2 linked regions of the Thermovibrio ammonificans HB-1 genome follow. The protein of the gene in region 1 interacts with the protein of each later gene in a pairwise test. Links are inferred from orthologs where the notes say so. Each region holds a gene or a part of one and is shown in the gene's direction. Other genes may lie near its edges. The genes, in order: purT and THEAM_RS00050.

Region 1 (3,184 bases):
CTCTCCAGAATATCGGTTGAAGAGTTCAAAGAGGCGGTGGCCGCAACGGCGGTAAGGTTCGTAGGGGGAGCGGCATCTGCCGCAGCAGTTGTCTCACTTCTAAAGTGCCCTCCACAGATGGCAAAGGCGCTGATAGTTCAGTCGGCCCTGCCGTCGGCGATTCTCAACTACGTTCTCTGCGAACAGTTCAACCGCTCGCCCCGGCTTGCGGCATCGGTAATCTTCGTATCAACGGTAACCTTTCCCTTCTTCCTGCTAATCCTTCAGGCGGCACTCGGGCGGCTATAATTTGGGAAAGCCCTTTAGGGGAGTAAAGGTGAAAAGGTTAGTCGCCCTTCTGTGTTTCTTAGCCTCAACTGCCGCAGCCTACGGAGCGCCGCTAACCGTGAAGGAGGTTTTAAAGGCCTGCGTAGAGGTAAAAGGGAACAGGCTCGTAATTCCGGTAAAGGTGGTAAGCTTCGGAAGGACAAGGGGAGAGGTTATCCAGGGCCTTCAAGCCCCTCAAGACTACCTAAAGAGAGACGGCTTCTCCTTTAAAAGGGTTTCGGTTACGGTGGCACCCGTTGACTCCTGGAGCAGGTACGAGGTGGCCGGCTTCTCCGGAAGGGAGCTCCTGTGGGTGTTCGTAAAGGACCCTACACTCGAAACGGAGGTGGCCAAGAGTCTGAGCCGAGCCCGGGAGGCCGCAAACTTTACCTTCAGCCTGGGAACCCCCTTCTGGCAGGTTCCCGAAAAGGAGCTCGAGGCCGCCCGCCAGAAGGTAAAGCGGAAAGCCCTAAAACTTGCGCTTAAAGAGGCAAACGCCGTTAGCAGAGTGTTAAACAGACACTGCACCCTAAGTAGCGTAGAGCTGGGAAAACCCAGGCTCACCAAAGGGACCGTTAGTAAAATAGAGCTTAACGCCCGCATAAAGCTAATCTGCCGATAACCGGAGGTTCAAGATGAGGATAGGAACACCCCTTGCCCACAACGCAACAAAGGTGATGCTCCTCGGGAGCGGAGAGCTCGGAAAGGAGTTCGCTATAGAGGCGATGCGTTTGGGCCTTGAGGTGATAGCAGTTGACTCCTACCAGTTCGCCCCGGCCCAACAGGTTGCCCACCGCTACTACGTTATAGACATGAGGGACGGCCGGCAGATAAGGAACATCGTTTACAGGGAGAAGCCCGACTTTATAGTGCCCGAGATAGAGGCGATAGACACCGACATGCTCGTAGAGCTCGAGAAGGAGGGGTTCACGGTTGTTCCCTGCGCCCGGGCTACAAAGTTAACGATGGACAGAATAGGCATAAGGAGGCTTGCGGCCGAAGAGCTGGGGCTCAAAACCTCGGCCTACCGGTTTGCCGAAACGTTCGAAGAGTTTAAAAGGGCCGTAGAGGAGCTCGGCTACCCGGTTGTGGTTAAGCCGGTTATGAGCTCTTCCGGCAAGGGGCAGAGCGTTGTCAGGGAACCATCACAGCTCGAGTGGGCATTCAGGTACGCAAAGGAGAACGCAAGGGGCAAGGGTAACGCCCTTATTATAGAGGAGTTCATAAACTTCGACTTTGAGATTACCCTTCTCACAGTAAGGACCAGGAACCAGGGAACGCTCTTCTGCGAGCCCATAGGCCACAGGCAGGTAGACGGCGACTACCATGAAAGCTGGCAGCCACAGCCGATGAGCGAGGCCGCTTTAAAGAAGGCCAAGGAGATGGCCAAGGCGGTTACAGATGCCTTGGGAGGCTACGGAATCTTCGGGTGCGAGTTTTTCGTAAAGGGAGACGAGGTGTGGTTCAGCGAGGTCTCGCCCAGGCCCCACGACACGGGAATGGTAACGATGGCGAGCCAGAACATGAGTGAGTTTGAGATTCACCTACGGGCCATTCTGGGCCTTCCGATTCACATTGAGCTCATATCCCCGGGAGCCTCTTACTGTTTCCACGGGACGAAGAACAGCGTTGCCCCGGCCTACGAAGGTGTTGCCCAAGCCCTCGAAGAGCCCAACGTGTGGGTGAGGATATTCGGCAAGCCCACAACAAGGCCAAGGAGGCGTATGGGAGTTGTGGTTGCCAGGGGCGAAACTGTAGAGGAGGCAAGGAGGAAGGCGAAAGAGGCCGCAGAAAGGATAAAGGTGGTTGAGAATGGGTAGAGAGGTTGCAACTTTTGCAGGCGGGTGCTTCTGGTGCATAGAGGAGGCCATGAGCAAGGTTGAAGGGGTTGAGAAGGCCGTTCCCGGCTACGCCGGAGGCCACACCGAAAACCCCACTTACGAGGAGGTGTGTTCGGGGGAGACGGGCCACGTTGAGGCGGTTCAGGTTGTTTACGACCCCGACAAGACCTCTTACAAAGAGCTCCTGATTGCCTTCCTCACCTCAATAGACCCGACAGATTCCAAAGGCCAGTTTGCAGACCGGGGAAGCCAGTACAGGCCGGTAATCTTTTACCACACAGAGGAGCAAAAAGAGCTTGCCGAAAAGGCCCTCAAGGTGCTCTCTGAAAGCGGCCTGTTTGATGAACCCGTAAGGGTTGCCGTTGAACCGTTTAAGAACTTCTACCCGGCAGAGGAGTACCACAGGGAGTACTACAAGAAGGAGCCGATGCACTACTTCTACTACAAGGAAGGGTCGGGCAGGAAGCGCTACTGTGAGATTGTGTGGGAGAGGAAGGGGGGGAGGAAGCTCCTTGAGGAGAAGCTGTGAAGTTCAGCTGCTATGCGGTTCAGTTTGAGTCTCTGCCGTGCAGGTTCGAGGCCAATTACAGCAAGCTCCTTACCTTTTTGAACTTCTGTGAGAAGGGCTCTCTTGTGGTTTTTCCGGAAGTTGCGGCAACCGCCTTCTGTTACGAGGAGATAGAGAGGGCGGTTAAGTTCTCCGAAAGGGTGTTTGAGGAGCTTCAAAACTTCTCCAAAGGCCTTGAATTAACGGTTGTTATCACCGGCTACGAGCAAATTAACGGGAAGCTCTTCAACAGCGTAAAGGTGCTGGACAGGGGAAGGGAGGTGCTCTCAAGGCCAAAGGTGAAGCTCTTCAAGCCCGGCAGGGAACACATCTTTTTCACCGAGGGTCGGCTATCGGAGGTACAGGTGGCCCAAACCTCGCTGGGAGTTCTCGCCCCGGTTATCTGTTTTGAGCTGAGGTTCTACGAGGTTTTAAGCAGGCTGAAAGAGCTCGGAGGGGAGGTTTTTACCGTCCCAGCCCAGTGGGGTCG
Region 2 (3,085 bases), 1.2 Mb from region 1 along the record:
CCTACTCGGTTATAGCCATAGTAGGCCGCGAGGAGGCCGTTACCGGCATGAGGGCCATGGCCGCATCCCGTGGACTGGTTATACCGGCCTCTGCCGGTGGCAAGGTGAAAACCGTCCTTATAATGGCTTCCATACTCCTGCTCCTTGCAGGGTTCAGGGAAATCGGAGAGCTTCTGCTTATCGTCTCTGCGGCTGTGGCCATACTGACCGGAGTTCTCTACTTCGTAAACTTCTTCAAAGCTTTGGGGGATAGATGATTTTCGCCGTTATACTGCTTGCGTTTCTGCTCGGTTCCGTGCCCTTCGGTTACGTGATAGGAAAGCTTAAAGGGGTAGACGTAAGGAAACACGGCAGCGGCAACATAGGGGCCACAAACGTTTCAAGAGTTCTCGGGAAAAAGTGGGGTGCCGTTGTTCTACTACTCGATGCCCTAAAAGGTGCCCTGCCGGTGTTGCTCCTTAAGCTCTCGGGAGCTCCCCTTCACTACCAGGTCCTTGCAGGTCTGGCCGCTGTCCTCGGCCACTGCTTCTCCCCTTTCCTCGGCTTCAGGGGAGGAAAGGGCGTTGCAACGGGGTTGGGAGCCTTCCTCGTAATATCGCCTAAAGTCACCTTCTTTGCCTTTCTTATATTCATCGTGGTCTTCCTGCTGACAAGGTACGTCTCACTCTCCTCAATTACCGCTGCCCTTTCGTATCCGCTGCTTTTTAAGTTCTTTGAAAAACCCGACGAGGCCTCCTTCATAGCCGTTGCCGTTACGGCATTTGTGATTGTGGCAAAGCACTACCAGAACATACTGAGACTGCTCAGGGGAGAGGAAAAGAAATTCCGATAAGGGGGTGTTATGGACCTTAAAGCCTACCTAAAGGAACGAAAGGCCCTTATAGACTCGGTTCTCCTAACCTACCTGCCGCCGGAGCCCGAGTTTGGTAAGAAGCTCTACGAGGCGGTTAAGTACTCCCTCACCGTGGGAGGTAAGAGACTCAGGCCGATACTCTGCCTTGCCGGCTGCGAAATCGTAGGCGGTAACAGAAACGACGCCTTAACCCCGGCCTGTGCTATAGAGATGATTCACACCTACTCCCTTATCCACGACGACCTTCCCGCCATGGACAACGACACCCTCCGCCGCGGCCACCCAACAACCTGGGTGAAGTTCGGCGAGGCTACCGCCATTTTGGCCGGAGATGCCCTTCTCAACAGGGCCTTTGAGGTTCTTGCAGACTGGGAGTTCGACTGTAACAGGAAAGTTAAAGTTATCTCCGAAATTGCGAGAGCTTCCGGCATGCTGGGAATGGTTCTCGGTCAACAGTGCGACCTCGATGCCGAGGGCAGGGGCGACGTTCCCCTTGAAGAGCTCCTATTTATCCACAAACACAAAACCGGCAGGCTCATCACCGCCTCTGTAGTTTCGGGGGGCATAACCGGCGGAGGTTCACCCGAAGAAATTGACGCGCTTAGGCGTTACGGCGACAGCCTCGGCCTTGCTTTCCAGATAATCGACGACGTTTTAGACGTTGTAGGAGACCAGGAGAAGCTCGGCAAAAACGTAGGCTCCGACCTTGAGAAAGGAAAAACCACCTTCGTGACAATCTTCGGCGTTGAAAAGGCCAGGAAGATGGCCTACGAAGAAGTAGAAAGGGCCGTTGAGGCACTGTCCATCTTCCCTGCCGAAAAACGGGAACCCCTTGAAGCCATTGCCCGTTTCGTTGTTGAAAGGGAGTATTAGGGACTAAATTGTGAATCATGGGAACTCACAGACGTTCGCCTATAATCAGAATACTGCAACAACTACCCGAGTTTGGAGGCGCTTTTTGATACTCGACAAGGTCAACTCCCCGGACGACCTGAAAAAACTGACAACTCAGGAACTCAAGCAACTGGCATCTGAACTGAGAGACTACATAATCTCCGTTGTTGAGAAAACCGGAGGGCACCTGGCCTCCTCCTTGGGGGTAGTGGAGCTCACAATAGCCCTCCTTAAGGTCTTTTCCCCTCCCAAAGACGAGATAGTCTGGGACGTTGGCCACCAGTCCTACCCTTACAAGATACTCACCGACCGTAAAGAGAAGTTCAAAACCCTAAGGCAGTTCGGCGGAATCTCCGGCTTTCCGTCAATTAAGGAGAGCCCGTACGACGCTTTCGGCACTGGCCACAGCTCAACCTCCATCTCTGCCGCCCTCGGGATAAAGGTCGGCAAAAGGTTAAAAGGAGAGGAAGGGCACGTAATAGCGGTTATCGGCGACGGTGCACTAACCGCCGGTGAAGCCTACGAAGGGCTCAATAACGCCGGTCAGCTCAAGGAAGACCTGATAGTTATCCTCAACGACAACGAGATGTCCATATCCAAAAACATCGGTGCGATATCCAACTACCTTACGAAACTGACAACCGGAGAGAGCCTCAGGAGGGCCAAGGAGCGGCTGGAGGAGGTAACGAAGAAGATATTCGGCGACACCTTCTACAAGGGCCTCAAGAGAGTTGAAGACCTTATAGTCAAGGGGCTCTTTCCTCCGGGGATGCTCTTTGAAGAGCTTGGCTTCCGCTACGTGGGCCCAATAGACGGCCACGACATAGAGACCCTTGTTACAACCTTAAGAAACGTTTCCAAGATGAGAGGCCCCACCCTCGTTCACGTTCTCACGAAGAAGGGAAAAGGGCACAAACCGGCAGAGGAGAGGCCCGATAAGTTCCACGGGGTTTCACCTAAGAAACTACTTTCAGAGCCCCAACCTCCCACCTACACCGAAGTCTTCTCCAAGACCCTTGTAGAGATGGCCGAAAAAGACTCCTCGATAGTTGCCATTACCGCTGCAATGCCTTCGGGCACCGGGCTCGACAGGTTTGCTGCCAGATTTCCGGAGCGTTACTTCGACGTAGGTATTGCAGAGCAGCACGCCGTTACCTTCGCCGCCGGCCTTGCCAAGAAGGGGTTGAGGCCGGTTGTTGCCATCTACTCAACCTTTCTACAGAGAGCCTACGACCAAATAATCCACGACGTTGCCCTTCAAGAGCTTCCCGTAACTTTCGCCATAGACAGGGCCGGCCTCGTCGGCGAAGACGGAGCCACCCACCACGGAGCCTTCGA

The links.
Region 2: the proteins of purT (region 1) and THEAM_RS00050 interact in binary tests that used the Escherichia coli proteins (3 or more experiments, as listed by UniProt). The link is inferred for Thermovibrio ammonificans HB-1 from one-to-one orthologs.

The regions. Positions count from the first base shown.
Region 1 is NC_014926.1:1,192,880-1,196,063, forward strand. Bases 165-3,033 are described here. They hold purT (formate-dependent phosphoribosylglycinamide formyltransferase), read left to right. Parts: upstream 165-941; coding sequence 942-2,126; downstream 2,127-3,033. Other genes in these bases: THEAM_RS06090 (AEC family transporter), read left to right, coding at 165-288; THEAM_RS06095 (hypothetical protein), read left to right, coding at 317-928; msrA (peptide-methionine (S)-S-oxide reductase MsrA), read left to right, coding at 2,119-2,676; THEAM_RS06110 (nitrilase-related carbon-nitrogen hydrolase), read left to right, coding at 2,673-3,033. Outside these bases: more of THEAM_RS06090, read left to right, coding at 1-164; more of THEAM_RS06110, read left to right, coding at 3,034-3,184. UniProt on the Escherichia coli protein: Involved in the de novo purine biosynthesis. Catalyzes the transfer of formate to 5-phospho-ribosyl-glycinamide (GAR), producing 5-phospho-ribosyl-N-formylglycinamide (FGAR). Formate is provided by PurU via hydrolysis of 10-formyl-tetrahydrofolate.
Region 2 is NC_014926.1:9,674-12,758, forward strand. The notes cover bases 14-2,783. They hold THEAM_RS00050 (polyprenyl synthetase family protein), read left to right. Parts: upstream 14-841; coding sequence 842-1,726; downstream 1,727-2,783. Other genes in these bases: pgsA (CDP-diacylglycerol--glycerol-3-phosphate 3-phosphatidyltransferase), read left to right, coding at 14-257; plsY (glycerol-3-phosphate 1-O-acyltransferase PlsY), read left to right, coding at 254-832; dxs (1-deoxy-D-xylulose-5-phosphate synthase), read left to right, coding at 1,812-2,783. Outside these bases: more of pgsA, read left to right, coding at 1-13; more of dxs, read left to right, coding at 2,784-3,085.